Regions from separate parts of the Amycolatopsis sp. NPDC051716 genome, predicted to be linked through region 2. Evidence: riboswitches for the same ligand, from Rfam matches in the RefSeq annotation. Region 2 holds a riboswitch; the other holds the start of a gene.
What was found. Region 2 has a riboswitch for S-adenosylhomocysteine ahead of metH (methionine synthase). Riboswitches for the same ligand answer to the same signal wherever they lie in the genome.
Positions count from the first base shown of each region.

Region 1 (15,780 bases), on a different contig from region 2:
GTGCCGCGGTACGACCCCGCGCTGAGCGACACGCTCATGCCGGAGTCGCGTTCGCTCTACGAACGCGCCCGGCTGCGCTGCTCGGTCGCCGAGCTCTCGGTCGGGCTGGACCTGCCGCTGGGCGTGGTGCGGGTGCTGCTGGGCGACCTCGCCACCCAGGGCGCGGTGTTCGTGCACCCGACCGCGCACGCCTACCACCACGACACCAACGTGCTCGAGAGGATCCTTGATGGGCTCAAGCGGCTCCCCGCCTGAGGGCGATCTGCTGACGATCTCCGCGAAGATCGTCGTCGCCGGGGGCTTCGGTGTCGGCAAGACCACGTTCGTCGGCGCGGTGTCGGAAGTGCCGCCGATGAGCAACGAGGCGTGGATGACCGAGGCCGGGGAGGGCATCGACGAGATCCCGCCCGGCGGCAAGTCGACCACGACCGTCGCCATGGACTTCGGCCGGATCACGCTGCGCCCGGACCTGCTGCTGTACCTGTTCGGCACGCCGGGGCAGGCGCGCTTCTGGTTCCTGTGGGACGACCTGAGCCGCGGCGCGCTCGGCGCGGTCGTGCTGGTCGACACCAGCCGGATCGACGAGTCGTTCGCGGCGATCAACTACTTCGAGAACGACTCGGAGCTGCCGTTCGTCGTGGCGGTCAACCAGTTCGAGGGCAAGCCGGTGCACGACCTCGACGAGGTGCGTGACGCCCTCGCCCTCGACCCGAGCGTCCCGCTGGTCACCTGCGACGCCCGCGACCGCGCGTCGACAATCGCCACCCTGACCGAACTGGTCGGTCACACGTTGTCACTGGCGGTGCTCTCCGGTCCGGTGGGCCGCGAGCTCGCCGGCAGCGCCCCGCACGCCTGAGTCCCCCGGAAGGTGAAGAGGTCCCCATGCGCAAGGTCCTGGTCGTGGGCGCCGGGCAGTCCGGCCTGCAGCTGGCCCTCGGGCTGCAGGCGAAGGACTACGACGTCACCGTGATGTCCGCGCGGACGCCGGAGGAGATCCGGTCCGGGCGGGTGATGTCGACGCAGTGCATGTTCCACGACGCGCTGCAGCACGAGCGTGACCTCGGGATCAACCTGTGGGAAGCGGAGACGGTCGACGTCGAGGGCCTCGGCGTCTCGGTGGCCGCGCCGGACGGCGGCCGCGCGCTCGACTGGTTCGCCGAGCTCGACAAGCCCGCCCAGTCGGTGGACCAGCGGGTGAAGATGGCCGGCTGGCTGGAGCTGTTCGAAGACCGCGGCGGCAAGCTCGTCATCCACGGCGTGATGACGTCCGAGCTGGACGCGCTGTCCCGGCTGTACGACCTGGTGATCATCTCGGCGGGCAAGGGCGAGCTGGTCCAGCTGTTCGACCGCGTGCCCGAGCGCTCGCCGTACACGCGGCCGATGCGCGCGCTTTCGCTGGTCTACGCCCACGGGGTGGGCCGGCGCCCGGAACACCCGGACAAGGTGGGGGTGCGGTTCAACATCGTCCCCGGCGTCGGCGAGCTGTTCATGATCCCGGCGTACACGCTGAGCGGGAACTGCGACATCCTCTTCTTCGAAGGCGTGCCCGGAGGGCCGCTGGACTGCTTCGACGACCACCCGGGCCCGGACGAGCACTTCCGGCGGGTGCTGGACCTGATGCGGCAGTTCGTGCCGTGGGAGTACGACCGCTGCCGCGACGCGGAGCTGACCGACGCCAAGGCGACCCTGGCCGGCGGGTACCCGCCGGTGGTCCGCCACCCGGTGGGCACCCTGCCGGGCGGGGCGATCGTGCTGGGCATGGCCGACGTCGTCGTGGCGAACGACCCGATCACCGGACAGGGCTCGAACAACGCGAGCCACTGCGCGGCGACCTACCTCGACGCGATCGTCTCCCACGGTGACCGGCCGTTCGACGCGACGTGGATGGAAGCGACGTTCGAGCGCTACTGGGAGTACGCCCGGCACGTGACCGAATGGACGAACGCCCTGCTCCTGCCGCCGCCCCCGCACGTGCTCCAGATCCTCGGCGTGGCCGGGCAGAACCCGGCGGTGGCCCGGCGGTTCGTGAACGGATTCGGCGATCCCACCGACTTCGAGCAGTGGTTCATGGATCCGGCGCTCTGGGAGAAATACCTGGCAGAGGTCTAGATCAGACTGTCGTCGAGGGACGATTCGGGTTACGGTTGTCACGTAGCGTGAAGGCGGACCTCGGAGGTACGGGCATGCGGGCGATGTGGAAGGGCTCGGTGTCCTTCGGGCTGGTCAGCATTCCGATCCAGATGTACGCGGCGACCGAGAACAAGAACGTCTCCCTGCGCCAGGTGCACGAGGCCGACGGCGGCCGCATCCAGTACAAGCGGTTCTGCACGATCGACGGCCAGGAAGTGCCGTACGCCGAGATCGCCAAGGGCTACGAGCTGCCCGACGGCGAGATGGTGGTGATCACCGACGCGGAGATGGCGGAGCTGCCGCTGACCACCCAGCGCACGATCGACGTGCTGGAGTTCGTGCCGCTCGAGTCGATCGACCCGATCCAGTACGACCGGACCTACTACCTCGAGCCGCAGAAGAACGCGGTCAAGCCGTACATCGTGCTGCGGGACGCGCTGCACAAGTCGAGCCAGGTGGCCATCGCGAAGGTCGCGGTCCGGCAGCGGGAGAGCATGGCGGTGCTGCGCGTGCACGCCGACGTGCTGGTGATGACGACGATGCTGTGGCCGGACGAGGTCCGCGAACCCGACTTCCCGTTCCTGCGCGACGACCCGCCGCAGATCCGGCCGCAGGAGCTCACCATGGCCGGGTCGCTGATCGACTCGCTGGCCGAGCCGGTGTTCGAGCCCGAGAAGTACCACGACCACTACCGCGAGGCCCTGGAAGAGATGATCGAGGCCAAGGTCGCCGGCGACGAGACGACCAAGCCGGCCGCGGTCACCGCCAAGGCCGACGTCGTCGACCTGATGGCGGCGCTGCAGGCCAGTGTGGACGCCGCGAAGAAGTCTCGTCAGTCCTCTTCGGAGGCGTCCGAAGAGGACGGCGAACCGGCGAAGAAGAAGCCGGCGGCCCGCAAGCGGGCGCCGAAGCCCGCCTGAGTCGTGTTCGGACGGGTGGTTGCGCCGACACGCCGCCCGGGTACCGTGCCCGCGTGCCACCCGGATCTACCGTGGGGTGCACGTCGTCCACGAGCGCGGAAAGGCGGCCGGTCATGGAGTGTGCTTCCTGTGGCGCCGGGATCGAGCACTGCCACGGCACGCTGGTGGTCCACCCGGACGGTGGATTCGCCGAGTGCACCGATCCGGCCTGTGCGGACGGTGACCGCGTGCGGCACGCGCTGATCGTCGACTGCCGGGGCGTCGGCGGCGGGTGCGGCTGCGCCACCGCGCCGCGGAAAACCCTGCTGCGCCACGCTTCCTGAGCCTCCCGCCAGGATCCGTCCAGGCCTTCCCGGCCGGGTTCCGCACCGGCCGGGGAGGCCTGCACGGCGTTCGGATGGCGTCAAGACGGTGACACGATCGTGTATGCAGCTGTGTACAGGGGCTGGGCGATGTGCTAACACTAACGAGGTCCTTCGGCTCTCCCTCCCCCTCGGAGCCGGAGGACCCTTTCTTTTCCGGGTTTCCCGGTGTTCCGGGTGGCGTGGCGCTGCGGTGGTGTCCGTTGTGGATAGGTCAGCCGCGGCTGTACAGTTCAGTGCATGGTGACCTGTGAGACGCGTGAGTCGGCGCTGGCCCGCATCGGGCGCGCGCTGGCGGACCCGACCCGCTGCCGGATCCTGACCTCGTTGCTCGAAGGGCCCGCCTATCCGGGACGCTTGGCCGGGGAGCTCGGGCTGAGCCGGTCCAACGTCTCGAACCACCTGTCGTGCCTGCGCGGCTGCGGGCTCGTGGTGGCCGGCTACGAAGGTCGTCAGGTGCGGTACGAGATCGCCGACGAACACCTGGCCCGTGCGCTGCGGGAACTCGTCCAGGTCGTCCTGGCGGTCGAACCGCGGGCGGCCTGCGAAGACGAAGTGGTGGCGCGATGACGCCGGAACCGGCCGCGGGGGCCTGCGCCGGCGGGTGCTGCGCGCCGCCGGGGGCCGGGCCGGATCGCCGGGTGGTGCTGGTGCGGCGGGTCCGGCTGCTGGTGGCCGCGACCATCACCTACAACGTCGTCGAGGCCGTCGTTGCCCTCACGGCCGGCGCCGCGGCTTCGTCCGGGGCGCTGATCGGCTTCGGGCTGGACTCGGTGATCGAGGTCGCGTCGGCGGCCGCGGTCGCGTGGCAGTTTTCCGGTCGCGATCCCCGCGCGCGGGAACGGCGGGCGTTGAAAGGGATCGCGATTTCCTTTTTCGCGCTCGCGATTTACGTGACGGGGGAGGCTGTCGGTGCGTTTTTAACCGGCGCTTCGCCGGAAACTTCGCGGACCGGAATCGTGCTCGCGGCCATTTCCCTCGTGGTGATGCCCATGCTGTCGGGTGCGCAGCGCCGGGCCGGGCGGGAGCTGGGCTCCGCCAGTGCGGTGGCGGATTCGCGGCAGACTTTGCTCTGCGCTTACCTTTCCGCGGTCCTGCTGGCGGGGTTGCTGCTCAACGCCCTGTTCGGCTGGTGGTGGGCCGACCCCCTCGTCTCGCTCGCGATCGCCGGGGTGGCGGTGCAGGAAGGCCGAACGGCCTGGCGCGGCCAGCATTGCTGCTGACGCGCGCCAGGCCGTGGCGGAGTTTCGAGATCAGTACCAGTGCGCCCGCCCGCCGATCCGGCGGCCGGTGCCGCCCAGGATGGCCAGCGCCACACCGGCCACCGCGAGAATGATGCCGATGGTGTACAGCACCGGGATACCGACGATGAACCCGATGATCAGGAGAATTACACCGAGAACGATCACTTGACACACTCCTTCGCACGAGACCCGGCCCGGCTCCGTGCCGTCCGGGCGGATGCGCTTCTCTCGAGGGGAGGATGGCCAGTTTCCGGATAAACCAAACTACGGCGAATGGAGCAATCTTGGATCAGTACCGATAGTGATCGAGCTTGTACGGACCTTCGACGTCGACGCCGATGTACTCGGCCTGCGCCTTCGTGAGCTTGGTGAGCTTCACGCCGAGCGCGTCGAGGTGCAGGCGGGCCACCTTTTCGTCGAGGTGCTTCGGCAGCCGGTGGACGTCGGTGGCGTACTCGCCGGGCTTGGTGAACAGCTCGATCTGCGCGATCGCCTGGTTGGTGAACGAGTTCGACATCACGAAGGACGGGTGCCCGGTCGCGTTGCCCAGGTTCATCAGCCGCCCCTCGGACAGCACGATGATCGCGTGGCCGTCCGGGAAGGTCCACTCGTGCACCTGCGGCTTGATCTCGTTCTTCACGACGCCCGGCAGCTTCGCCAGCCCGGCCATGTCGATCTCGTTGTCGAAGTGCCCGACGTTGGCGACGATCGCGTTGTGCTTCATCCGGCTCATCCGGGCGGCGGAGATGATGCCGAAGTTACCGGTGGTGGTGATGAAGATGTCGGCCGTCTCGACGACGTCGTCGAGCTCGACGACGTCCAGCCCGTCCATGGCGGCCTGCAGCGCGCAGATCGGGTCGATCTCGGTGACCGCGACCCGGGCGCCCTGGCCGCGCAGCGCCTCGACCGCGCCCTTGCCGACGTCGCCGTAGCCGCAGACGAGGACGCGCTTGCCGCCGATCATCACGTCGGTGGCCCGGTTCAGGCCGTCCACAAGGGAGTGCCGGATGCCGTACTTGTTGTCGAACTTGGACTTCGTCACCGAGTCGTTGACGTTCATCGCCGGGAAGAGCAGCTCGCCGTCCTTGGCCAGCTTGTAGAGCCGCTTGACGCCGTTGGTGGTTTCCTCGGTGACGCCGCGGATCTCCTTGGCCATGCGGGTGAAGTGGTCACCGTCGGCCGCCACGCTCGCGCGGAGGGTCTCGAGGACGATCCGGTACTCCTCCGGGTCCTCTTCGGACGGCTGCGGGACCGCGCCCGCCGCCTCGAACTCGACTCCCTTGTGGACGAGCAGCGTGGCGTCGCCGCCGTCGTCGAGAATCATGTTCGGGGACTGGCCGCCGGGGAAGGCGAAGAGCTGGTCGGTGCACCACCAGTACTCTTCGAGGGTTTCGCCCTTCCACGCGAACACCGAGGTGCCCGCCGGGGCGTCGACGGTGCCTTGCGGGCCGACGACGACCGCGGCGGCGGCCTCGTCCTGGGTGGAGAAGATGTTGCAGGACACCCAGCGCACCTGCGCGCCGAGCGCCACCAGGGTCTCGATGAGCACGGCGGTCTGCACGGTCATGTGCAGCGACCCGGCGATGCGCGCGCCCTTCAGCGGCTGCGCGGCGGCGTACTCGCGGCGGATCGCCATCAGGCCGGGCATCTCGTGCTCGGCCAGCCGCAGCTGGGTGCGGCCGGCGTCGGCCAGCGCGAGGTCGGCCACGGCGAAGTCGAGGCCATTGCGGTTCTGCAGTTTGTCACTCATGCTTCGATGCACTCCGGAGTTCGTCGGCGAAACGCTCGGGAGGCAGCACGAAGTCCTTGCGGACAACGAGAAAGGCACCTCCCGCACGGGAGGCGCCCTTGGAGTCGTGTTCCGGGCCGAGCGTGGCGGAAAGGATTCCGTCGCAGCGCCTCTCGGCCCGGAACCAGGATGGCAAAGCCGCGGCGAGGCTGTCAAGCGAGCGAGCGGGCCATGAGAACGTCGTCGACGTCGGTGTCGTCGATGCGGAACTCGCCCCGCAGCACGCCTTCCACGACGAACCCGCAGCGTTCGTAGACCCGGCGGGCGCCGGTGTTGTGACCCAGCACCCGCAGCGTCAGCTTGCGGGCGCCGCGCTCCCGCGCTTCGGCCACGGCGGCGTCGACGAGCCGGCGCGCGATGCCGAGCCGCTGCCGCCGCGGGTCGACGGCGAGCCCGCCGATCACCCGGACGTGCCGGTGGGCGGGGATGGCGAACCCTTCGGCGAGCCGGACGTACCCGGTCACCACGCCGTCCTGCTCGGCGACCAGGACGTCTTCGGGCCGGGTGTCCCCGTCGAAGAAGGGTGTGCCGGGTGGCGGCGGGGGAGCGGGGGACATGGCCGAGGTCCAGGTTCGCCGGTCGATCTCGGCGAGCGCGGCTTCGTCGCCGGTGCGGGCCGTCCTGATCGTGATCACCGGGCCATCCTGGCCGAAGCCGGCACCCCGGCGCGAAGGATTTAGAGCAGGTGCGCGCGCCGCCAGATGCCTTCGGAGCGGCCGCCGATCAGGTCCGCGTCGCGCAGGAACGGCACGATCTTCTCCGCCATCCAGCGGCGGGTCTCGTGGAAGTGCGGGTTCGCCAGCGCTGCCGCGCGGCCCTCCCGCGGGTCGATCCCGACGCTGCGGTAGATCCGCGCGTCGACCATGCTGTCGATCACGCCGAACGCCACCAGTGCGGTCCGCAGCCGGTGCCGCTGCAGGGCCGCCTTCGACAGCTTCGGGGTCTCGCGCAGCACCTCCTCCTTCGCGAACCGGACGTGCCGGGCCTCTTCGACCACGTGGATGCGGTTGACCGAGCGGATCAGCGGCTGGATGCCGTCGTCGTCCATCATCGACCGCTGGAGCCGGTCGGTGGTCTCCTCCGCGACCAGCACGCTGGCGAACATCGACGGGCCGGCGGCGGTCGCGCCGAACACCTTCGCGGCGCGGTGGACCACCTTGGGGACGCCGTACCGCGGGACGCCGAGCCGCTGCGCGGTGCGGGCGAACATCACCGAGTGCCGCGTCTCGTCGCCGATCTCGGTCATCGCGTACTGCGCGTGCTCGGTGCGCGCGTCCAGGTCGAAGACGTACCGGGCGAGCAGCTGCATCAGGACGATCTCGAACCACAGGCCGACGCTCATGATGCTGGCGATCTCGTGCTTGGACAGCTCGATCCGCTGCTCCGGCGTCAGCCTCGCCCAGAGCTCCGTGCCGTAGAGGGAGACGCGCTCGAGCGGCATGTACGCCTTGCCCTCGGCGAGCGGCGCGTCCCAGTCGATGTCGACGTGCGGGTCGTAGCTGTTCTTCGCCGAGCTCTTGAGCAGGCGAGCCGCGGTGACGTCCCGGTCCTGGGCCTCGACGCCCATGGCGGCCTCCGAAAAAAGTAGGGGGTACGCGGTGTACTAGCTACTTCGGGAGCGTACACCGCCCGGCGGCGCGTGAGTAGGCTTTCGCCGTGACCAAGGTCGACGGACGGGCGACGCGCTGGGCGGGCCAGCAGGAACGGCGGCGCGCGGAGTTCGTCGACGCCGCGCTGGCCGCCATCGCCGAGCACGGCCCGGACGTGTCCACCGAGCAGATCGCCGAACGCGCCGGCGTCGCGCGCACCCGCCTGTACCGGCACTTCGACGGCGCGGAAGACCTCCGGCGGGCGATCGCCCAGCGGGCGGCCGAGCTGGTGACGGCCGACCTGGCGCCGCTCTGGCACCCCGAAGGCTCGCCGAACGAGATGATCTCCACGGTGATCTCGACGCACCTGCGCTGGCTGACCGAGCACGCCCACCTGCACCGCTACCTGGCCCGCGCGCAGCCGGGCGCCGCGGACGACCGCCCGGACGTCCGCGGCGCGATCGCCCGCCACCTCAGCCGGCTGTTCACCGGCTACCTGACGGCGCTCGGGCTGGACCCGGCCCCGGCGGACACCATCGCGTTCGGCCTGGTCGGTTACGTCGAATCGGCGACGACCCGCTGGCTCGACCACCCGGGCGCGCTGAGCCTGCCCCAGCTGACCGCGCAGCTCACCGGCACGATCTGGGCGATGCTGGACCACACCCTGCGAGCGGGCGGCGTCGAGCTGGACCCGGACCGGCCGCTGCCGCTGCCGGACGGGCTGTAGATCCGGAGAGCTAGTCCTCGCGGGGGAATTCGGCCCGCACGCCCAGCAGCCGGACCGCCCGGGTCAGCTCGAACATCCCGAGCACCTCCCGCGCCGCTCGGTCGAGCGCGGCCGCGTCCGACGTCGGTTCCGGCAGCGTGATGCTGTGCGTGTGGGTCAGGAACGGCACGAACCGCACCTTGACCGCCACCCGCGCCGCCGGGCGGCCCTCGTCGAGGACGTCCTGGGCGACGCGCTGGGCCAGCGCCGTGACCTCGGCTGCCATCTCGGCCGGGTCCGTCAGGTCGCGCTGGAACGTTGTTTCGCGGCTGCGGGAGCGGGCCACCCACGGGGTCGCGCTCACCTCGGCGTCGCTGATGCCGCCGCCGAGCAGCCGCAGCCACGGGCCGGTCTTCGGGCCGAACCGCGCGGCGAGCTCCGCCGGGTCGGCCCCGGCCAGGTCCAGGACCGTGGTGATGCCCAGCTCGGCAAGCTTCTTCGCCGTCTTGCCGCCGATGCCCCACAGCGCGTCGGTCGGGCGGGTGGCCATCACCTCCCACCAGTTCTCCCGCGTCAGCCGGTAGATCCCGCCCGGCTTGCCGAACCCGGTGGCCAGCTTGGCCCGCAGCTTGTTGTCCCCGATCCCGACCGCGCACGACAGGCCCGTCTCGCGCGCCACCGCCTCCTTGATCGCGGCGGCCAGCGCCTCGGGGTCGGCCGTCTCCGCGCCGACGAACGCCTCGTCCCAGCCCAGCACCTCGACCACGACCGGCAGCTCGCGGACCGCGGCCATCACACGCGCCGACACCTCGAGGTAGGCGTCCGGGTCACTGGGCAGGAAGACGGCGTCCGGGCAGCGCTTGGCGGCGATCCGCAGCGGCATGCCGGACTGGACGCCGAACTCGCGGGCCTCGTACGACGCCGTCGCGACGACCGCGCGCTCGGCGGGGTCGCCGTTGCCGCCGACCACGACGGGCTTCCCGCGCAGCTCCGGGTGGCGGGCGATCTCGACCGCGGCGATGAACTGGTCGAGGTCGACGTGCAGGACCCACTTCACCCGCCCAGTCTGCCTCAGATCCGGTGCCGCGCCACGTGGGTCCAGACGGTGGCGGTGAGCGCGATGATCCCGCACAGCGTCACGCCCGGGTCGGGCAGTACCAAGCCCAAGACCAGCAGCGTCACGGCGGTGATATCGAAGAAGATCAGGACGGCGCTCCGGAGCCCGCGCGACTTCGGGCGCCGGCCGTCGCGCAACGCGGCAGCCAGATCCGGGTCGCTGAGCTCCAGGGTGCGCTCGATCTTCTCGAGCTCGGTGCGGTCGTGGTGACTGAGCATCGGGCCTCCTTCGGCGCCGAACCCGCCGTATCGCCGTAGCGAATACCCAATCGTCCTCCTGGCGAACCGCCAAACGCCTTCTCATTTCGTGCTTTTCTCTGGTCCGACCGGGTGATCCGCGCTCTGTGACCGGCTCCGGCCACGTTAAGTTGCCCCGAGAACGTCGCCGGTCACGGCCCGGACGGCGGGTGGGGGCGGCCGGGTGGCCACGTCCTGCCGTCGTGCCGGTGACCGGCCGGGCCCGTCAACCAGCCGGAGGACTTTCATGACCCTGCCCACCGAACCGATCGGCAGCATCCCGCGTCCCGCCTACCTCGTCGAAGGCCTCGGCGAGTTCGCCGCGGGCCGGCTCGACGCCGCCGAGCTCGCCGAACTCGAGAGCCGGGCGCTGGCCGACACCATCCGCCGGTTCGAGGAGACCGGCTCGCCGGTGCTGACCGACGGAGAGCAGGGCAAGCCGAGCTTCGCGACGTACCCGCTGGCCGGGCTGGAAGCCCTGGCGCCCGACGGCGTCGTCATCCCGTTCGCCGACGGGCACACCCGGCAGCTGCCGCGGCTGACCGCCGGCCCGTTCCGCTACGCGACGCACGCCGACTCGTACCTGACGCGCGCGAAAACGCTTACCGACCGGCCCGTCAAGCAGGCGGTGATCGCCGCGTCCGCCGTGTCGCTGATCTACCCGGCCGGCGGCATCGATGGGTACTCGCAAGACCAGTTCGTCGCCGACCTGGTGAACGAGGCCGAGGCGGACATCCGGGGCAGCCTCGACGCGGGCGCGGACAGCGTGCAGATCGACTTCACCGAAGGGCGGCTGTCGCTGAAGCTCGACCCGTCCGGCGGGCTGCTGCGCCAGTTCGTCGAGCTCAACAACGCCGTGCTCGACCGGTTCACCGCCGAGGAGCGCGCGAAGATCGGCGTCCACACCTGCCCGGGTGGCGACCAGGACTCCGTGCACAGCCTCGACGTCGACTACGCGGGCCTGCTGCCGGCGTTGTTCGACCTCAAGGCCGGCCGCTTCTTCGTCCAGCTGGCCAGCGAAGCCGACCCGGAGCGGGCGCTGCGGGTGATCGCCGAGCACCTCAAGGCCGACCAGCGGGTCTTCGTCGGGGTCATCGACCCGATCGACCCGCGGGTGGAGACCGCGGAGGAGGTCCGGGACCGGGTGCTCACCGCGGCGAAGTACGTGCCGGCCGACCGGCTGGGCACCTGCGACGACTGCGGGTTCTCGCCGTTCGCCGACGACACGTCGACCTCGCGTGACATCGCGTTCGCGAAGATCGCGGCGCGGGTCGAGGGCACGCGGCTGGCGTCGGAGCAGCTCGGCTGAGTGGACGGCGTGAGCCCGGGGCCGGGCTCACGCCGTTTCGGCGGCGACCTTCAGCCCGAGGGCGACGAGCACGGTGCCCAGGAGGGCGTCGAGGCCCCGGCGGACGCGGCCGGCGCTGAAGAACCGCTTCAGCGCCCCGACCACGACGGCGAGGGTGACGAACCACAGGATCGTGCCCGCGGTGGCGATCGCGGCCAGTTCGAGCGTCTGCAGGGTCGAGCCGTCGGCGGGCAGGAACTGGGGGAGCAGGGCCAGGAAGTACACGGCGACCTTGGGGTTGAGCAGGTTCGTCACCAGGCCCTGCCGGAAGGCGGCCCCGGCCTCGAGCCGGCGCGTCCCGGTGGTCTCGGTGAGGTCCCGGTACTCGCCGCGGCGCACGGCCAGCCACGCCTTGACGCCGAGGACCACCAGGTAGGCCGCGCCGGCCAGCTTGACCACGGTGAACGCGACCGCCGACGCGGTGAGCACGGCGGCGACACCCAGGGCGATCGCGACCACCCAGGCGAAGACACCGAGCGCGATCCCGAGCCCGGCGGCCATCCCGGCCCGCCGCCCGCCGGCGAGCGCCGAGCGCGTCACGACGACGAAGTCGGGCCCGGGCGACATCGCCCCGAGCACGACGACCAACAGGAACGAGGCGGCGGTGGCACCGGGGATCATGCCCCCGAGAATACGACCCGGCCGCCACCGGTTTTCCCGCCTCGCACCGTCCGGTTCGAGCCGGCGCGCGTGATCGGAGGGCCGACACACGTGATCAGAAGGTCGACACGCGTGATTCCCGGGTCGACACGGCACGGGCGGGGAAGTGGCCGTGTCGTCCTGCTGATCACGCGTGTCGACCGTCTAAACACGCGTGTCGACCCTCCAGGCACGGTGCTCGGGGGCCGGTGTTCGAATTTGAACTTCGTGTAGGGTCGATCTTGTGGGTGATTCCAGGGGCGAGGGCATGACGGCCGGGGTGCGGACGCGGGTGCGGATCCCGCTGCGGCTCGACGGCGGCATCGCGGTCGACGCCGAAGCCGTCACCTTCCGCGGCCTGGCCGACGGCGGTGAGCACCTGGCGTTCGTCCTGGGCACGCCCGGCGAGGTGCCACTGGTGCGGCCGCACTCGGAATGCCTGACCGGCGACGTCTTCGGGTCGGCGCGCTGCGACTGCGGCCCGCAGCTGGCCGAGGCCGTCGCGCGGATCTCCGAGACCGGCGGGTACCTGCTGTACCTGCGCCAGGAGGGCCGGGGAATCGGCCTGTACAACAAGCTCGACGCGTACGCCCTGCAGGACGGCGGCCTCGACACCTACGCCGCGAACGCCGCGCTCGGGCTGCCCGAAGACGCCCGCGACTACACGGTCGCCGCCCAGATGCTGGGTGCGCTCGGGGTGGACCGGGTCGACCTGCTGTCGAACAACCCGGACAAGGCGGCCCAGCTGCGGGCGGCCGGGATCGCGGTGCGCGACCGGGTCCCGACGGGGGTGTTCGCGACCGAGAACAACGTCCGGTACCTGCGGGCGAAGGCCGAGCAGACCGGGCACACGCTCAGCCTGCCCGGCCTGGCCAGCTGACCCACGCGGCCGGGCCGCGTACCCGGGCGGCCGGTTCGCGTGCCTGGAGGGTCGGGTTGCGTACCTGGAGGGTCAGGTAAGGCGCTGGGCCGCCGCGGCCGCGGGGCTCGTGGTGAGTTTCTCCAGCAGGCCGATCAGGGTGGTCTGTTCCGCCGGGGTCAGGGATGCCACCCAGGCCTGCTCGCGCTCGTTGTGCTCTTGGTAGGCGTCGGTCACCGCGGTGTGGCCCGCTTCGGTCAGCGCCAGCTGCACCGCGCGGCGGTCGTGGGGGACCGCGGTGCGCGTCGCCAGGCCGTCCCGCTCCAGGGTCTTGACCAGCGCGGACACCGCCGCGCGGCTCATCCCGGCGAGCCGGGCCACGTGGCGGGACTCCAGCGGGCCGGCCAGCCACAGGACGAACAGCACCCGGAAGCCGGCCCAGCTCCAGCCGCGCGGGCGGTGGACCGTCGACTCCCAGTCGTAGACGAGCGCGCCGGCCAGCCGGTGCAGCGTGAGGCCGAGGCGCATCGCCACCGGGTCGGTCGTGGGCAGCTCGGCCTGCGTCTTCCCGATCGCGTAGTCGACGAACGAGAGGTAGTCGAGGTCGGCCGGTCGGTCGGTCATGCCGGACAGGTTAGGGGAAGGAGGGTTCCCCGCCGTGGTCCGGCGGGCTAGCCTGGCCCGATAGTCAATCCTTTGACGATCAAGGAGCGCTCGCCGTGACGAAGAAAGCCTTCGCCTCTTCGGCCGACCTGGCGGAGAAAGCGCAGACCCTCGAGAACCTCGCGGACGGCGTCTGGGCGCTGACCGCCGAGGGCGACCCGAACATCGGCGCGATCGAAGGCGAGGACTTCCTCGTCTGCTTCGAAGCACTGGCCACGCCCGTCGCGGCCGGGGAGTGGCTCGCGAAACTGCGGGAGCACACCGACAAGCCGGTGCGGTACCTGGTGCTGAGCCACTACCACGCCGTGCGCGTGCTCGGCGCGTCCGCGTTCGACGCCGACGTGATCGTCGCGCACGAGAACACCCGCGCCCTGGTCGCCGAGCGCGGCAAGGAGGATTGGGAAAGCGAGTTCGGCCGGATGCCGCGGCTGGCGAAGGGCGCGGAGTCGGTGCCCGGCCTCACCTGGCCGACGCTGACCTTCTCCGACCGGCTCACGATCGACCTCGGTGGCGACCGCGGCGACCTCGTCCTGCAGTACTGCGGGCGAGGGCACACCGGAGGCGACATCGTGGCGTGGCTGCCGCGGCAGAAGATCCTCTACGCCGGCGACCTCGTGGAAGCGGAAGCCGCGCTGTACACCGGCGACGCGTTCCACCGCGACTGGGCGTCGTCCACTTTGGACCGGGTGGCCGCCTTCGGGGCCGAGACCCTGATCGGCGGCCGCGGCGGAGTGAGCCGCGGCCGCGCGGCGGTCGACGCCGCCATCGCGCAGACCCGGCACTTCCTGGACACGATGCTCCGCGAGGTCGGTGCGGTCCGCGACGCCGGCGGCACGCTCAAGGAAGCCTTCGAGCGCACGCATGCGGCCCTGAACGACCAGTACGGGCACTGGCCGATCTTCGAGCACTGCCTGCCCTTCGACGTCTCCCGGTTGTGGGACGAGCTCGGCGGCATCGAACGGCCGGTCGTGTGGACGGCCGAGCGCGACCGCGAAGTCTGGGACCAGCTCCAAGGATGAGGGTCGCCGTCCTGGGCAGCGGCCCGGTCGGCCAGACGGCCGCGCTGCTGCTGGCGCGCCGGGGTGTACCGGTCGTGCTCGTCGACGAGCACGAGGTGCGCGATCCCGTGGGGTCCAAGGCTATCTGCCAGCAACGGGACACTTTGGACGTCTGGGCGTCGCTCGGCGCGGGCTGCCTGGCCGAGGAGGGCCTCACTTGGACGACCGCGCGGACGTTCCACCGCGCCACCGAGCTGTTTTCGCTGAAGCTCCCCGACGGTGGCTCGGCGCTGCCGCCGTTCGTCAACTTGTCGCAGGCCCGCGTCGAGGAGGTCCTGGACGAGCTGATCGAGCGGGAGCCGCTCATCGACGTCCGCCGCGGCCACCGCGTCACTGGCCTCACCCAGCCGGGGTGCGTCGAAATCCGGTGCGAGACGCGAGCCGGGCCGTGCCGGATCGAGGCCGACTACGCGATCGCCTGCGCGGGCGCGCGGGGCGACACCGTGCGGCGGGCGCTCGGGCAGCACCTCGAAGGGGTGTCGTTCCGGGACCTGTTCCTGATCTGCGACATCCGCGCCGACCTGCCGGGCTGGGCGGCCGAGCGGCGGTTCTGGTTCGACCCGCCGTGGAACCCGGGCCGCCAGGTGCTCATCCACCCGTGCCCGGGCTCGCGGTTCCGCATCGACTGGCAGGTGCCCGAGGACTACGACCTCGCGGCCGAGGAGTCGGGCGGGGCGATGGAGGCGCGGATCCGGGCGATCATCGGCCCGGTGCCCTACGAGGTGCTCTGGCGGTCGGTGTACCGCTTCCACACGCGCCTCGTCGACCGGATGCGCGTCGGGCGCGTGCTGCTGGCCGGGGACTGCGCGCACCTCGTCGCGCCGTTCGGGGCGCGCGGGCTCAACTCCGGCGTGGCCGACGCGGAGAACGCGGCCTGGAAGCTGGCCGCCGTCCTGCGCGGCGACGCGGGGGAGGAGCTGCTGGAGAGCTACCACACCGAGCGGCACGCGGCGGCGGTGGAGAACGCGGCCGTCACCACCGCGACGATGGACTTCCTGGTGCCCCAGGACGACGAGCGGCGCCGTCACCGGCTCGACGTCCTCACCCGGGCGGCGCACGACCCGGCCGCCGGCGAGCAGGTCGACTCGGGCCGGCTGGCGGAACCGTTCTGGTACGTGGA
Region 1 covers NZ_JBFAZA010000048.1:14,883-30,662, reverse strand. The annotation lists gene AB0M30_RS42195 (DUF742 domain-containing protein) at 1-255, shown strand, start outside; gene AB0M30_RS42190 (ATP/GTP-binding protein) at 230-856, shown strand; gene AB0M30_RS42185 (styrene monooxygenase/indole monooxygenase family protein) at 883-2,109, shown strand; gene AB0M30_RS42180 (Ku protein) at 2,184-3,050, shown strand; gene AB0M30_RS42175 (hypothetical protein) at 3,164-3,373, shown strand; gene AB0M30_RS42170 (metalloregulator ArsR/SmtB family transcription factor) at 3,653-3,982, shown strand; gene AB0M30_RS42165 (cation transporter) at 3,979-4,635, shown strand; gene AB0M30_RS42160 (hypothetical protein) at 4,666-4,821, opposite strand; gene ahcY (adenosylhomocysteinase) at 4,946-6,406, opposite strand; S-adenosyl-L-homocysteine riboswitch at 6,490-6,566, opposite strand; gene AB0M30_RS42150 (GNAT family N-acetyltransferase) at 6,598-7,080, opposite strand; gene AB0M30_RS42145 (diiron oxygenase) at 7,122-8,012, opposite strand; gene AB0M30_RS42140 (TetR/AcrR family transcriptional regulator) at 8,102-8,761, shown strand; gene AB0M30_RS42135 (DNA polymerase IV) at 8,772-9,797, opposite strand; gene AB0M30_RS42130 (DUF3040 domain-containing protein) at 9,812-10,075, opposite strand; gene AB0M30_RS42125 (cobalamin-independent methionine synthase II family protein) at 10,341-11,402, shown strand; gene AB0M30_RS42120 (LysE family translocator) at 11,430-12,062, opposite strand; gene ribA (GTP cyclohydrolase II) at 12,349-12,960, shown strand; gene AB0M30_RS42110 (MarR family transcriptional regulator) at 13,033-13,563, opposite strand; gene AB0M30_RS42105 (MBL fold metallo-hydrolase) at 13,659-14,621, shown strand; gene AB0M30_RS42100 (FAD-dependent monooxygenase) at 14,618-15,780, shown strand, end outside.
Region 1: it holds a riboswitch for S-adenosylhomocysteine, as region 2 does, so the genes downstream of both, ahcY (adenosylhomocysteinase) here and metH (methionine synthase) in region 2, are expected to answer to the same signal.

Region 2 (15,780 bases):
CGAGGTCGATCACCTCGTAGTTGTTGCAGCCGAGCACGACGCCGACGATGTTCTTGCCGATGTCGTGGACGTCGCCCTTGACCGTGGCGAGCACGATCTTGCCCTGGCCACCGGTGGAGGCCAGGCGGCCTTCCTGGCGCGCCTTCTCCTTCTCCGCCTCCATGAAGGGCTCGAGGTAGGCGACGGACCGCTTCATCACGCGCGCGCTCTTGACCACCTGCGGCAGGAACATCTTGCCGGAGCCGAACAGGTCGCCGACGATCTTCATGCCGTCCATCAGCGGGCCCTCGATGACCTCGAGGGGCCGCGCCATCTGCTGCCGCGCCTCTTCGGTGTCGTCTTCGATGTAGTCGACGATCCCGTGCACCAGCGCGTGGGACAGCCGTTCACCGACCGTGCCTTCGCGCCAGGAGAGGTCGATGACGCGCTTGGTGCCGCTGCCCTTGACGTTCTCCGCGAAGCTGACGAGGCGGTCGGTGGCGTCTTCGCGCCGGTCGAAGAGCACGTCCTCGACCAGCTCGAGGAGGTCCTTCGGGATGTCTTCGTAGACGGCGAGCTGGCCGGCGTTGACGATGCCCATGTCGAGGCCGGCCTGGACGGCGTAGAAGAGGAACGCCGAGTGCATGGCCTCGCGCACGACGTCGTTGCCGCGGAAGGAGAACGACAGGTTCGAGATGCCGCCGCTGGTCCGCGCGCCGGGGCAGCGCTCCTTGATCCGGGGCAGCGCCTCGATGAAGGCCTTCGCGTAGCCGTTGTGCTCGGAGATGCCGGTGGCGACGGCGAGGACGTTGGGGTCGAAGATGATGTCCTCGCCCGCGAAGCCCGCCTTCTCCGTCAGCAGGTCGTACGCGCGGCCGCAGATCTCCACCTTGCGGTCGGCGGTGTCGGCCTGGCCCTGTTCGTCGAAGGCCATCACGACGACGCCGGCGCCGTAGTTCCGGATCGTGCGGGCCTGGGCGAGGAACGGCTCCTCGCCCTCCTTGAGGCTGATCGAGTTGACCACGCCCTTGCCCTGAAGGCAGCGCAGCCCGGCCTCGAGCACGGTCCACTTGGAGCTGTCGACCATCACCGGGATCCGGGCCACCTCGGGCTCGGTGGCGATCAGGTTGAGGAAGGTCGTCATCGCCTGCTCGGATTCGAGCAGGTCGGCGTCCATGTTGACGTCGAGCAGGTTGGCCCCGCCGCGGACCTGCTCCAGCGCGACGTCGACGGCGCCCTGGTGGTCGCCGGATTCGATGAGCCGCCGGAACCGCTTGGAGCCGGTGACGTTGGTGCGCTCGCCGATCATCACGAACCCGGTGTCGGCACCGATGGCGAACGGCTCGAGCCCGCTGAAGCGCATGTGCGTGCGCGGCGCCGGCACCTCCCGCGGGCTGAGGCCCTTCGCCGCGGCCGCGATCTTCCCGATGTGCGCCGGTGTCGTGCCGCAGCAGCCGCCGACCACGTTGACCAGGCCGTCCCGCACGAACCCGCCGAGCAGCCCCGCCGTCTCCTCCGGCGTCTCGTCGTAGCCGCCGAACGAGTTCGGCAGGCCGGCGTTGGGGTGACAGGCGACGTAGGTGTCGGCGAGCCGGGAGAGCTCCTCGACGTGCGGGCGCGCCTCCGCCGCCCCCAGCGCGCAGTTGACCCCCACGACCAGCGGTTTCGCGTGCTCGATCGAGCTCCAGAACGCCTCGACGGTCTGCCCCGACAGCGTCCGCCCGCTCAGGTCGACGATGGTGACGGAGATCCACAGCGGCAGGTGCGGGGCGACCTCGCGCGCGGCGGCGACCGCGGCCTTGCAGTTCAGCGTGTCGAAGATCGTCTCGATCAGCAGCAGGTCGACGCCGCCTTCGGCGAGCCCGGCGATCTGCTCGGCGTAGGTGGCTTTGACCTGCTCGAACGTGACGGCCCGGTACGCCGGGTCTTCGACCTTGGGCGACAGGCTGAGCGTGACGTTGAGCGGGCCGATCGAGCCGGCGACGAACTTGCCGCCCACTTCGTCGGCGGCCTGGCGGGCCAGCTGCGCGCCGCGGACGTTCATCTCGTGGACGTGGGCCTGCAGGCCGTAGTCGGCCTGGCCGATGCCGGTCGCGGTGAAGGTGTTGGTCGTGGTGATGTCCGCGCCCGCGGCCAGGTACTGGCGGTGGACGTCGAGGATGACGTCCGGGCGGGTGAGGTTCAGCAGGTCGGGGTCGCCGGTGACGTCGTGGGTGTGGTCGCCGAAGCGGTCGCCGCGGTAGTCGGCCGGGGTCAGCCCGGCGCCCTGCAGCATGGTGCCCCAGGCGCCGTCCAAGACGGCCACGCGCTGATCGAGCAGCTCGCGCAGGCGTGCGGTCGCGTCGAACGCCGTGGACTCGTGCGGGGTGTTCACCGGCAGCCTCCCTCGATCGGGAGGCGCCCTTGGTTGGTCATTCCCGGCCGAGCGTGGCGGACCCCGTGGTCCGTTGCAGCGCCTCTCGGCCTGTGGTCCACGGTATCGGAACCGGGCCCGCGCACGCCATCCCGCCCCGCCGGCGCGTCCACGGACTGGGACGCTGTCTGTCCACAAAGGAATGTACCGGCCACGCTGCCTCCTCGTCGCGATCGGTTCGGATCCGTCCACCATGCCGCACCCGGCAGGCGGCACTCTGCTCCCTGCCTGCTTACCCGGGCCGCTTCCACCATCGTTCGATCGGCGCACAATGTTACTCTCCGCGGTTGTCGTCATCACTTTTCGTACTGCCGAGCCGGCTTGAAAACTGAAACACGTTCTAATAAGCTCCCCCGGTGGACTACGGAACAGTGCTGTTCACCAGCGACCGGGGGATCACCCCGGCGGCCGCGGCGCGGGCCGCGGAAGCCGCGGGGTTCTCGACCTTCTACGTCCCCGAACACACCCACATCCCGGTGAAGCGCGAGTCACCGCACCCGCGCACCGGGGACGCGTCGCTGCCCGACGACCGCTACAGCCGCACGCTCGACCCGTGGGTCGCGCTGGCGACGGCGGCCTCGGTCACTTCGCGCATCCGGCTCTCGACCGCCGTGGCCCTGCCGGTCGAGAGCGACCCGATCACCCTCGCCAAGACGATCGCCAGCCTCGACCACCTCTCCGGCGGCCGGGTCACCCTCGGCGCCGGCTTCGGCTGGAACGTCGACGAGCTGACCGACCACGGCGTGCCCGGGAACCGCCGCCGCACCGCGCTGCGCGAGTACCTCGAGGCGATGAGTGCACTGTGGACGCAGGAGGAAGCCGCCTACGCCGGGGAGTTCGTCTCCTTCGGACCGAGCTGGGCGTGGCCGAAGCCGGTCCAGGCACACATCCCGGTGCTGCTCGGCGCGGGCCCGACCGAGAAGACGTTCCGCTGGATCGCCCGCCACGCGGACGGCTGGCTCACCACGCCGGCCGACACCGACCTGGACGGGCACGTGACGCTGCTCAAGGAAATCTGGGGCGCCGAAGGGCGCGAAGGTGCTCCGCTGATCTGCGCGCTCGGCGAGCGGCCGGACCCGGAACGCCTGGCGCACCTGGATTCCCTGGGCGTGACCGAGACGATCTTCGGCCTTCCCGACCGCGCGCCGGACGAGGTCGAAGCCTGGATCGGGCGGCTGGCGGGCAAGCTCGGCCTCGCCGCCGTGCCCGCGCACTGAACCGGCGGGACACGGACGAATCCGTGCCCCGCCGGTGTTCGACCCCCCGGGGTCAGCTCTTGGCCGCGACGCCCTGACGGGCCCGCAGGTCGAGTTCGATCTGTTCCAGGCTGCGGCCCTTGGTCTCCGGGACCAGCCACTTGGTGAGCACGAACAGCACCACGTTCACCCCGGCGAACAGGAACATCGAGCCGCCGATGCCGAGGGACTTCGGGTCGGAGATGATCGGGAACACCGCGCTCACGATGCCCGTCGCCGCCCACAGGACCACGCTGCTGACGCCCATGCCGGTGGCCCGGTACTTCAGCGGGAACACCTCGGACATCATCACCCAGACGACCGCGCCCCAGCCCAGCTCGTACCCGACCAGGTAGAGCACCATCATCACCAGCATCAGCAGGCCGCGCGTGCCGGTGTCGTGGACGTTCAGCACGACCAGGCCGGCCGCCACCAGCGTGACCACCATGATGACGTTGCCGATGAGCAGCAGCGGCTTGCGGCCCCAGCGGTCCACCACGAACACGACCCACGCGGTGAACAGGAACTTCGTCACGCCCAGCAGCACGCCGGACAGCAGCGCCGCCTGGGTGGCGAAGCCGAGCCCGATGAGCATCGTCGGGAAGTAGGCGTTGATCGCGTTGACGCCGCTGAACTGCTGGCCGATCGCGAGCAGCAGCGCGACGACGATCATCGGCCGCACGAAGCCGGAGAACAGGTCGCGGATGCGCGGCTTCTCCTCGGTGTCGAGCCGGATGACCTCGTGGATGGTCGCGATCTCTTCGTCCAGGTTCACGCTGCTGCCGTGCGCGCTGGCCAGGACCCGCCGCGCCTCGTCCTCCTGGCCGTTCTTGACCAGCCAGCGCGGCGTCTCCGGCAGGAACACCAGCCCGATGAGCAGGATCACCGCCGGCACGATCGCGCCGGCGAACATCCACCGCCACGCCGAGATCGGCCCGAGCCAGTAGCTGACCAGGAACGCGATCAGGATGCCCAGGACGATGAAGATCTGGTTGAGCGCCCCCATCGCGCCCCGCCACTTCGCCGGGGCCAGTTCGGACAGGTAGGTCGGGACGGTCGACGAGGAAAGCCCGATGCCCAGCCCGATGATCAGGCGCGAGAGCACCAGCAGCACGAACGTCGGCGAGAAGCTCGCCGCCAGCGTGCCCACGATGACGATGCCCGCGGCGACCATGATCGTGCGGCGCCGGCCGAGGGCTTCGTTGGTGCGGCTGGACAACAGCGCGCCGACGATCGCACCGACCGACAGGCTGGCGGTGATCACGCCCTTGTCCCAGCTGGTCAGCGCCCACAGTTTCCCGATGAACGGGAGCACCCCGGAGATCACGCCGAGGTCGTAGCCGAAGAGGATGCCGCCGAGCGCGCCGAAGAAGTACAACGTTGTTCGGCCGATGTGCCGCGCCGATGCTGTCTGTGTACTTGACTGATCGGTCATTGCCGGGTCGCCTCTTTCTTGAGTGCAGTCGAGCGTAGGTCCAGTCCAGCCAGCGGCCACCACACTCACACGCCGGAAAATGGCGGGCAAGAAGATCCGCGATAACAATTCAGACACCTGATCGTCATTCACGTATGTGATTCCGGCAAAAGCGGCACCCACCGGACGCGAAGCCGGGTCCCACTCCGTCTCTGATCCACTGTGGACAGTGTGGATCGCCGAAATCGTCGAACGCTTTACAACGCTCCGAACACTGGTTTACCGTCCCTCTGGAAGCGCTCCCAGAATGTGGAGGCAGAGGTGCACAACGTCGTGCCAGAAACTCATTCCCCCGTCGGGTTCCGGTCAGCGAGACGGCTGCTCGCCAGTGCGCTCGCCGTTCTCGTGCCCGCCGTCGTCGCGGTCACCGCCGGCGCACCGGCCTCCCCCGCCGCGCCGGCGGCCGCCACCACGACGTGGCGCAACGCCGAGATCGCCGGCGGCGGGTTCGTCCCCGGGATCGTCTTCAACCAGACCGAACCCGGGCTGGTCTACGCCCGCACCGACATCGGCGGGGCGTACCGGTGGAACACCGCCACCGGCCGCTGGCTGCCGCTGCTGGACTCGGTCGGCTGGACCGACTGGGGGCACAACGGCGTCGTCAGCCTCGCCACCGACGCGGTCGACCCGAACCGCGTCTACGTCGCCGCCGGGATGTACACCAACAGCTGGGACCCGAACAACGGCGCCATCCTGCGCTCGGCCGACCGCGGCGCCACCTGGCAGGCGGCGGCGCTGCCGTTCAAGCTCGGCGGCAACATGCCCGGCCGCGGCATGGGTGAGCGGCTCGCGATCGACCCGAACCGCAACAGCGTCCTCTACCTCGGCGCGCCGAGCGGGAACGGGCTGTGGCGCAGCACGGACTCCGGTGTCACGTGGGCGAAGGTCACCAGCTTCCCGAACCCGGGCAACTACGCGCCCGACCCGAGCGACACGACGGGCTACTCCAGCGACATCGAAGGCGTCACCTGGGTGACGTTCGACCCGTCGACCGGCACCCGCGGGAGCACCACGCAGACGATCTACGCCGGTGTCGCGGACAAGCAGAACACCGTCTACCGCAGCACCGACGGCGGCACGACGTGGGCGCGGCTGGCCGGCCAGCCCACCGGGTTCCTGGCGCACAAGGGCGTCGTCGACCCGGCCGGCGGCTACCTCTACCTCGCGACCAGCGACACCGGCGGCCCCTACGACGGCGCGAAGGGCGACGTCTGGAAGTACGCCACGAAGACCGGCACCTGGACGCGGATCAGCCCGATCCCCTCCGACAGCTCCGACGACTACTTCGGCTACAGCGGGCTGACGATCGACCGGCAGCACCCGAACACGCTGATGGTGGCCACGCAGGTGTCGTGGTGGCCGGACGTGATCTTCTTCCGCAGCACCGACGGCGGCGCCACCTGGACCCGGATCTGGGACTTCTCGAGCTACCCCGACCGGTCGCTGCGCTACACGCAGGACGTCTCCTCGGTGCCGTGGCTGACCTTCGGTGTCCAGGCCGCTCCCCCGGTGCCCTCGCCCAAGCTCGGCTGGATGACCGAGTCGGTGGAGATCGACCCCTTCGACTCGAACCACCTGCTCTACGGCACCGGCGCGACCATCTACGGCACGTCCGATCTCACGAAGTGGGACAGCGGCGGGAAGATCACGATCAAGCCGGTCGTCGGCGGCCTCGAAGAGACCGCGGTGCTCGACCTGATCAGCCCGCCTTCGGGCGCTCCCCTGCTGTCCGGCCTCGGTGACATCGGCGGGTTCCGGCACGACAGCCTCGACGCGGTCCCGGCCACCATGTTCACGCAGCCGGTGTTCACCACGACCACCAGCCTCGACTACGCCGAACTGAACCCGGCGACGATCGTGCGCGCCGGCACGCTCGACCGGTCCGCGCGGCCGAACGACAACCGGATCGCCTTCTCCACCGACGGCGGGAAGAACTGGTTCCAGGGAGCGGAGCCGGGTGGGAACGCCAGCGGCGGCACGGTGGCCGCGGCCGCCGACGGCAGCCGGTTCGTCTGGAGCCCGGACGGCGCGAACGTCAGCTACTCCGTCGGCTTCGGCTCGTCGTGGACGGCGTCGGCGGGCCTCCCGGCCGGCGCGGTGGTCGAGTCCGACCGGGTCGACCCGAAGCGGTTCTACGGGTTCGCGGCGGGCAGGTTCTACGTCAGCACCGACGGCGGTGCGAACTTCACCGCGACCGCGGCCACCGGGCTGCCCGCCGGCTCCGCGCACTTCAAGGCGATGCCGGGCGTGGCCGGGGACATCTGGCTGGCCGGCGGCTCCGGCGCGGCGTACGGCCTGTGGCACTCCACGAATTCCGGAGCGTCCTTCACGAAACTGGCGAACGTCGCCGAAGCCGACAACATCGGGTTCGGCAAGGCCGCGCCCGGCCGGACGTATGCCGCGTTGTACACGATCGCCGGCATCGGCGGGGTGCGCGGGATCTTCCGCTCGGACGACGCGGGAGCTTCGTGGACGCGGATCAACGACGACCGGCACCAGTACGGCAACATCGGGGCGGCGCTGACCGGCGATCCGCGCGTGTACGGCCGGGTGTACGTGGGCACGAACGGCCGCGGCGTGATCGTGGGCGAGTCCGGGGGCAGCGAGCCACCGCCGCCCACGAGCACCACGCCGACCACCACCACGACGACCCCGACGACCACGACTCCGACGACCACCACCACGCCCACGACGACCACCACGCCGGTGCCGTCGGGGTCCTGCACCGCGGCCTACACGATCACCAACCACTGGCAGGGCGGGTTCCAGGCCTCGGTGAAGGTGGGCAACACCGGCACCGCCGCGGTGACCGGGTGGACCGTCACGTGGACCTACGCCGACGGGCAGCGGGTGACGCAGGCGTGGAACGCGCAGGTCACCCAGAACGGCGCGGCGGTGACGGCGCTGGACGCGGGCTGGAACAAGACCATCCCCGCGGGCGGGAGCGCGGAGTTCGGGTTCACCGGGACGGCGGGGACGGTGAACGGCAAGCCCGCGGCGATCTCGCTCAACGGGAAGGCCTGCACGACGTCCTGAGCAGGTGCCGCGAATGACTCGTTCGGGGCCGCCAAGGTCCGAATGAGTCATTCGCGACCTCGGGGAGCGCGGGCGGGAAGGGGGTTTCAACCCACCCCCAGGCGGTTGAAACCCCCTCCCCGCGCCCCCAGTCCGGGGCCTCGGCCCCGAGCAGCCGCAGCCTGCTCGGGGCGACATCCCCGGTGAGGTCCACTCTTCCCGGTGCCGACGGCAGCCGCCATTCCTGCCCAAAGGGGACTTTTTCGGCTGTTCATAACCCCGCTGAGCTGCGGAAACACGCTGAAGAGGTGCCGAAAATACCCACCCGGGCGGGCAAAAGTTACCCGGCGGACAGCGCCGGCTCAGGCACTCTCCAGCACGACCTTCCCGACGTGGGTCCGGGACTCCAGGTGCTTGAGCGCCTCGGCCACCTCGTCGAAGGCGAACCGGCGGTCGATCACCGGCTTCAGGCCGGTCCGCTCGATCGCCCGGTTCATCGCCCGGAACGTCTCGCGGGAGGCGTTGGTGAGGCCGCGCAGGGTCAGCTGCTTGACCAGCACCAGGATCGGGTCGGCGGCGCCTTCGTGGGTCAGGACGCCGGCGACGCTGACGTGCCCGCCGTACCGCGCGGCGAGCATCGACTGGCCGATCGTGCCGCCGCCACCGACGTCGACGACGTGGTCGACACCGCCGCCGGTCAGATCGGCCACCGCCGCTCCCCACTCCGGGGTGGTCACGTGGTTGAGCGTCTCGGCCGCCCCGAGCGCGCGCAGCCGCTCGAGCTTCTCGTCCGAGCCGGACGTCGAGACGACGTGGGCGCCGCCGAGCGCGGCGAACTGCAGCGCGAACGTGGACAGGCCGCCGCTGCCGAGGGTGAGCACGGTCTGCCCCGGCGTCAGCCGGCCTTCCTCGACGACGGCGCGCCAGGCCGTCACGCCGGCGCTGGGCAGCGTGGCGGCTTCGGCGTAGTCGAGGTGCGCGGGCACCGCCACCAGGGCGTCCTCGGCGAAGACGGCGTACTCCGCGAGTACGCCGTCGAGAGTGCCGCCCAGGTCGTCCGCGGTCTTCTCCGGCGTGCCGGGACCGGCCAGCCAGTCCGGGAAGTACGTCGCCGCCACCCGGTCGCCCGTGGTCCAGGCCCGCACCCCGGCACCGACCGCGACGACCTCGCCCGCGCCGTCGGACAGCGGGATCACGTCGGGCTTCACCGGCTTCGGGTAGAAGCCCTTGAGGATCATCAGGTCACGGGCGTTGACCGCCCACCCGCGCAGCCGGACCAGGACCTGGCCGGGACCGGGCTCGGGAACGTCCCGCTCGCCCAGGACGAGCCCGGCGCCGGGGCGGGGCAGGGAAAAGAACTTCACAGCAGCTCCAAGAGGTCGGGGACACGCCTCACCGCGGCCAGTGTGTCGAAGCCGCGAGCTCGCCGTCGACGGCCGCCAGCAGTTCCGGGGTGAGTCCGGCGAGCGAGGTCGCGAAGTGGCGGACGCCGAGGGCGGCCATGAACTCCCGCTGCCGCGCGTGAGCGGGGCTCGACGGGAACCCGACGAACCCGGCGCCGTGCGCGCGGGCGTCCTCGGCGACCCGGCTGACGTCGTCGACGAACACGATTTCGTCGAAGGCGACGCCGAACACGGTCCGCGTGATGTGGTCGACGCCCGGACGGTGCTCGTTGATGCTCACGTAACCCACCTCGGGATCGAGCAGGTCCGCGAAGTCACCCAGGTACCGGTCGAAGGTGTGCTCGCGGGTCCGGCCGCCGTAGCAGACCAGCCGCACGGGGAGCTTCGCCAGCGCCTCCAGGCAGTCCCGCGCGCCTTCGGCCACCCGGATCGGGTGCTCGGCCAGGTAGTCCTGCCGCGCGGCCCACAGCTGTTTCAGCGTCTGCTCGGCCGGCTGGTCCAGACCGCAGAGGCGGGTGATCTTTTCGGCGACGACGATGTCGCGCAGCCCGATGACGTCCCGCTCGGCCGCGGCGTCGTAGCGCCCGCCGTGCTCGGTGACGAACCGGGCGATCATGGCCAGGTAGGTGTCGTCGATGAGCACGCCGTCGCAGTCGAGCGCGACCACGCGCAGCTTTTCGAACCGGCTCACCGCTGCGCGAACACTTCCCGCGCGGCCGCGATGGCGTTGAGCGCGGCCGGGAAGCCGCAGTAGAACGCCAGGTGCAGCACGGTTTCCACGGCCTCCTGCTCGGTGCCGCCGACGTTGAGCAGCCCGTGGATGTGCACCTTCAGCTGCGGCAGCGCGGTACCCAGGGCGACGCAGGCGGCGATCGTGACGATCTCGCGGTGGCGCAGGCTCAGGTGCGGCCGGGTGTAGATCTCGCCGAAGGTGAATTCGACGATGTAGGCGGCCAGGTCCGGGGCGATGTCCCGCAGTCCCGCGGCGACCTTCTCCCCCGCCTCGCCGTCGACGGCCCGCATCGCCGCCAGGCCGCGCTCGTAGCGGTCCTCGATGCCCGCCCACGGCACGTCGGCGACCTCTTCGGCCGGGGCCGGCTCCTCCTCGGGCAGCCCCGCGAAGGCCGCCTTGAGGGCCCCCAAGGCGTTGAGCGTGGCCGGGAACCCGGCGAACGAGCTGACGTGGATCACGGCCTCGATCAGCTGACGGCGGGTGCAGCCGACGTTGAGCGCGGCCTTGGCGTGGAACTGCAGCTGCGAACCGGCGTAGCCGAGGGCGGTGAGCGCGGCGACGGTCACCAGCTGCCGCTCCGGCAGCGGCAGGCCGGGCCGGTGGTAGACGTCGCCGTAGATGAACCCGACGCACTGCTCGCCGAACTCCGCCTCCCCGATGCTCTCGAACAGGTCCAGCACGGCCGGCCGGTCGGCCCCGCCGAGTTGCTGGATGAGTTTCAAGCCCTGGGCGAAGGACGCGGAGCGGTCCTGCTGCTGCAGGTCGGACATCGTGGAGTGGTTTCCCTTCCGGTTCGGGGCCGGCCGCGGCTCAGCCGAGGTAGGCCCGGGTGGCCTGGCCGGCCTTGCGGCGTTCGAGGGTGCCGACGCGCCCCTGGGCGATCATCGAGTACTCGATGCCGGCGGTGGCCACGGTGCGCCCCTGCTGGCGCACCGACGTCGTGGCGCGGAACTTGAGGTGGGTGTCCCGGTCGAGGTCGGATTCGACGATCAGCGACTCGACCGTGGCCGGGAGCGGGAACAGGAAGTCCTGGAAGGACAGGTCGATCCGCTTCCACACCCCGGCGTAGGCCACCGGGGAGAGCCCGGGGCGGATCGCGGTCTCGAACTGCGCGATGCAGATCTGCCGCATCGCCTCGATGATCACGATGCCCTGCACGTGCTCGCCGGTGTGGTGGTCGAGGACCAGCTCGTTGTCGCGGTGGATCCGCAGCTCGGCCCGGCAGTGCGTGGGGGCCGGGCTGTGCACGCCGGCGAGCAGGACGTTCTCCGGCCGGTCCTTGTGGACGACGACGGGTGGCTCGGACGGCCGCCGGAACGTGGCCGGGTCCGCGAGGCACACCGTTCCTTCGCTCTTCTCGCAAGCGGTTTCGAGCCGCTCGGCGTCGGTCGCGTCGATGCCCTGGCCGAAGTGGACGATCCAGTGGCAGCCCGGTACCACCGGGCCGCCGGGGCCGAGCAGGGCCAGCAGGCCCGACAGCGTGAACACCCGGTCCTCCCGGGCGAACTGCGCGAAGCGGTCGGCGACCACGACGACGTCCCGCCGGGTGCGCCCCTCGAACGCCCAGGCCGCGCACGGGGTCATCGGGCACGAGACGTCGTGCGGTGCCACCTCGGGCGCCTCCGTCCGGGTCGGGTCTGGCGTCACGGCCGCGCCGAAGCGTGGGCGTCCTGGAGTGCTTCGGCGATGGTGCGGGCCGTCGTGGCCGACCGCCAGCGCGGCGCGGCCAGCTCGGTGACCATCAGCTTCAGCATGGCGCGCACCATGTCCGGCTGCTTGCCCACCCCCGCTTCCAGCAGCGGTCCGACCTGCGCGGCGGCGCCGTCGAGGTCGTCGAGCCGCAGGTGGGCGCGGCCCGTGTCGATCCGGATCATCGGATCCATGGCTTCCCAGCGGTTTTCCGTCGACAGCTTTTCGAAGGCTTCGCGGGCGGTGGAGAACTCGCGCAGCGCGGCCGAGGCCTGCCCGACCGAAAGCAGCGCGTTGCCCGCCATGTAGTGCCGCCGGTCCTTGGTGATGTTGAAGAAGCTGTCCTCCCCGCCGGCCCCCAGGTCCGGGTCCTCGATGGCCGTCCAGCGCGCGATCGCGTCCAGCACCTGCCGCTCCGCCCGCACCGACGACCAGCCGCGCGCCTCGGCGAGGATGAGCGGGGCGTCCGTGAGGCGCCCGCCCACCTGGTAGTTGAGCCCGTCGGCGGCGAGCTTAGCGGACTCGATGCCGTTCCCGGCCCAGAACGCCACGCGGGCCTGGGACGTGCGCACCCAGCGCCGGGCGAGGAAGTCGTCGGCGTACTGGGTGTAGAGCCAGGCGGCGGAATTGAGTTCGCGCGAGAGCCGGTACCGGCCCAGGTCCCCGGCGATCCAGGCCATCATCGCGCTCGACTTCGCCCCGACGAGCAGGAGGTCCTGCGTCTGTTTCGGCCGCTGACGCCCCTTCAGCAGGAACGCGGTCCGGTCGGCGATCACCGCGAGCTGGCCGAGGATGGAATCGGGCGCCATGCGGGTGTAGGCGCCGCCGAGGAAGTCGAGGTCTGCCCACAGATCGTCGAGCTGGGCGTCGTCCACGTTGGTGCTGGTGAGCAGCATGGCGTCGCCCAGGGCGCCGGCGCCGATCTCCTCGTCCGCCCGGGCGGCGATGCGTGCCGGCGGCGCCGCGGGCTCGGGGGCCGCGGCGATCGCGGGCTCCGGGTCGGCGTGGTACTCGGCGAGGTCCTTGGCCGGCAGCTGCTCGAGATCACGCAGGCCCAGCAGGCACTTCCAGCCGGTGCCGTAGACCTTGGCCAGCACCCGCAGCGCCGCGACGGTGGGCCGGACCCCGCGGTCGGGCCACTGTTCGTACTCCCAGATCCGGGTGCCGCGCATGCCCGCCCTGGGGTCTCCGGTGACGGCGTTGTACTGGTGCGCCGCGACGTCCAGGGAGAGCTCGGACGCCAGCCGCCACGCCGTGCGCGGCGGGATCCCGCACTCGACGATCAGGTTCTTCGCCACCTGGGCCGGGATCGCCTCCTCGGGAAAGCCCAACGCGGTCAGCCTGTCCCGCAGTTGCGCTCGGTAGGGCTTGCTCCCTGGTTTGGCCTGTCGACTCATCGTTCATCCAACGATTTCCGGAGTACGGGGGCTCCCCACGACGACCCTACCGCAGCGTGACGGCGGCGGCCCAGGTCGTCACGCGGGCGGGAACCGTGTGATTTCCGAGAAGTTGAGTACGCAACAAGGATTTCCGCCGGACGAGTCCGCACGTCCCCGCCTGAGAGCGCTCCCAATTCCGGCCGCCGGCGCCCGTTCGTAATCTTGGGAAGGATTTTTCGGAATCCACCCCAACGGCGGCGTCCCGGCCCCTGCCCCGGTGGCGCACTGCGACGGGGACATGTCCTGCGCCCCAACGAGTTCGGCCGTTCAGGAGCGTTCAGTGGCGAGGCCGGGCGCACCGGCTGCGGAAAACGGACCACCGGATGGGCCTGCGTCCGGGTCCCTCTTTACAAGCGCGACACACCGGGGTTACCTTTCCGGCGGCTGGAAGCGCTCCCATGCCAGGTCGCCTCGCCAGAACGCGGCCACCACCCAGGGGCGTCGTGGTGCAGGCCACGGCGCCCCTGTCCGCGTCCGGAGGAGGAGCCATCCCATGAACAGGACCGCCGGCGCACTGGCCGCGCTCTGCCTCGCCGCGGCCGGCACCACCGCGATCGTCGTGGCCGGTCCGGCCGCCGCCGCGCCCGCGTGCTCGGTCGCCTACCGCCTCAACCAGTGGCAGTCCGGGTACACCGCCGACCTCACGGTGACCAACGGCGCCACCGCGGTCTCCTCCTGGACACTCACCTGGCACTACGCCGGGAACCAGTCCGTCACGTCCGCGTGGAACGCCACCGTCCGCCAGAGCGGGACCGCGGTCACCGCGCAGAGCCTGTCCTACAACGGCGCGCTGCCGGCCGGCGGCTCGGTTTCCTTCGGCTTCCAGGGCACCTACAGCGGGACGAACGACACGCCCACGGACTTCGCGCTCAACGGCGTCTCGTGCGGCGACCCCGCGCCCCCGACCTCGACCACGCCGACCACCCCCACGACACCGACTACCCCGACGACGCCCACCACCCCGACCACGACGACGTCCGGACCGCCGCCCGCCGGCTGCGCGAGCGCCACGATCTGCGACGACTTCGAGCAGCAGACCGGCAGCACCCCGGGCGGCCGGTGGACCGTCGGCGCGGCCAACTGCACCGGCACCGGCACGGTCGCCGTCGACACCTCGGTCGCGCACTCGGGCGGCCGCTCGGTCAAGGTCGCCGGCCAGGGCGGCTACTGCAACCACGCCTTCCTCGGCACCAGCCTCACCGGCGTCGGCTCGAGCCACCTCTTCGGCCGGTTCTGGGTCCGGCACACGACGGCGCTGCCCACCGGGCACGTCGCCTTCATGGCGATGCGCGACAACGCCGACGGCGGCCGCGACCTGCGCGCCGGCGGGCAGAACCGGGCGCTGCAGTGGAACCGCGAGTCCGACGACGCGACGCTGCCCGCGCAGAGCCCGGCCGGGGTGGCCCAGAGCGTCCCGCTGGCCACCGGCACCTGGTCGTGCTTCGAGTTCGAGGTCAACGGCGGTGCGGGGCAGCTGCGGACGTGGCTGAACTCCACCGAGGTGCCCGGCCTGGTCGTCGACGGCGTGCCGACGCCCGACATCGACCAGCAGTGGCTCGCCAAATCCTGGCACCCGGCCCTGACCGACCTGCGGCTCGGCTGGGAGAGCTACGCCGGCGACGCCGACACGCTCTGGTTCGACGACGTCGCCGTCGGCACTTCCCGGATCGGCTGCTGAGGCGTCCCGGCTACCGGCCGAGGACCTTCTCGATCCCGGCCAGCTCGTCGTCGGTGAACTCGAGGTTCGCGGTGGCGGCGACGGTGTTCTCCAGCTGGGCGACGCTGCTCGCGCCGATCAGCGCGGAGGTGACGCGGCCGCGGCGCAGGACCCAGGCGATGGCCAGCTGGGCCAGCGTCTGCCCGCGCTGCCCGGCGACTTCGTTCAGCGCGCGGATGGTCGCCAGGGTGTCCTCGGTCAGCCGGTCGCCGGTGAGGAACGGGCTGGTGCCGGCCGCGCGGGAGTCGGCCGGGATGCCGTCGAGGTAGCGGTCGGTCAGCAGGCCCTGGCTCAGCGGCGAGTACGCGATCGAGCCGACGCCGCGGGAGTCGAGGGTGTCGAGCAGGCCGTCTTCGACCCAGCGGTCCAGCATCGAGTACCGCGGCTGGTGGATCAGCAGCGGCGTCCCCAGCTCCTTCAGCGCGGCGAGCGCGGCCTCGGTCTGCTCCGGCGAGTAGTTCGAGATGCCCGCGTACAGCGCCTTCCCCGACCGGACGGCGGTGTCGAGCGCGCCCATCGTCTCCTCGATCGGGGTGTCCGGGTCCGGGCGGTGCGAGTAGAAGATGTCGAAGTGGTCCAGCCCGGTGCGGGCCAGGCTCTGGTCGAGGCTCGCCAGGAGGTTCTTGCGGGAGCCCCACTCGCCGTAGGGGCCGTCCCACATCAGGTAGCCCGCCTTGGACGAG
Region 2 covers NZ_JBFAZA010000038.1:28,201-43,980, forward strand. The annotation lists gene metH (methionine synthase) at 1-2,353, opposite strand, end outside; S-adenosyl-L-homocysteine riboswitch at 2,368-2,446, opposite strand; gene AB0M30_RS38145 (LLM class F420-dependent oxidoreductase) at 2,749-3,609, shown strand; gene AB0M30_RS38150 (sugar porter family MFS transporter) at 3,662-5,062, opposite strand; gene AB0M30_RS38155 (cellulose binding domain-containing protein) at 5,375-8,137, shown strand; gene AB0M30_RS38160 (NAD(P)-dependent alcohol dehydrogenase) at 8,479-9,480, opposite strand; gene AB0M30_RS38165 (HAD family hydrolase) at 9,509-10,210, opposite strand; gene AB0M30_RS38170 (carboxymuconolactone decarboxylase family protein) at 10,207-11,022, opposite strand; gene AB0M30_RS38175 (AfsA-related hotdog domain-containing protein) at 11,063-11,863, opposite strand; gene AB0M30_RS38180 (hypothetical protein) at 11,896-13,272, opposite strand; gene AB0M30_RS38185 (cellulose-binding domain-containing protein) at 13,874-15,058, shown strand; gene mgrA (L-glyceraldehyde 3-phosphate reductase) at 15,069-15,780, opposite strand, start outside.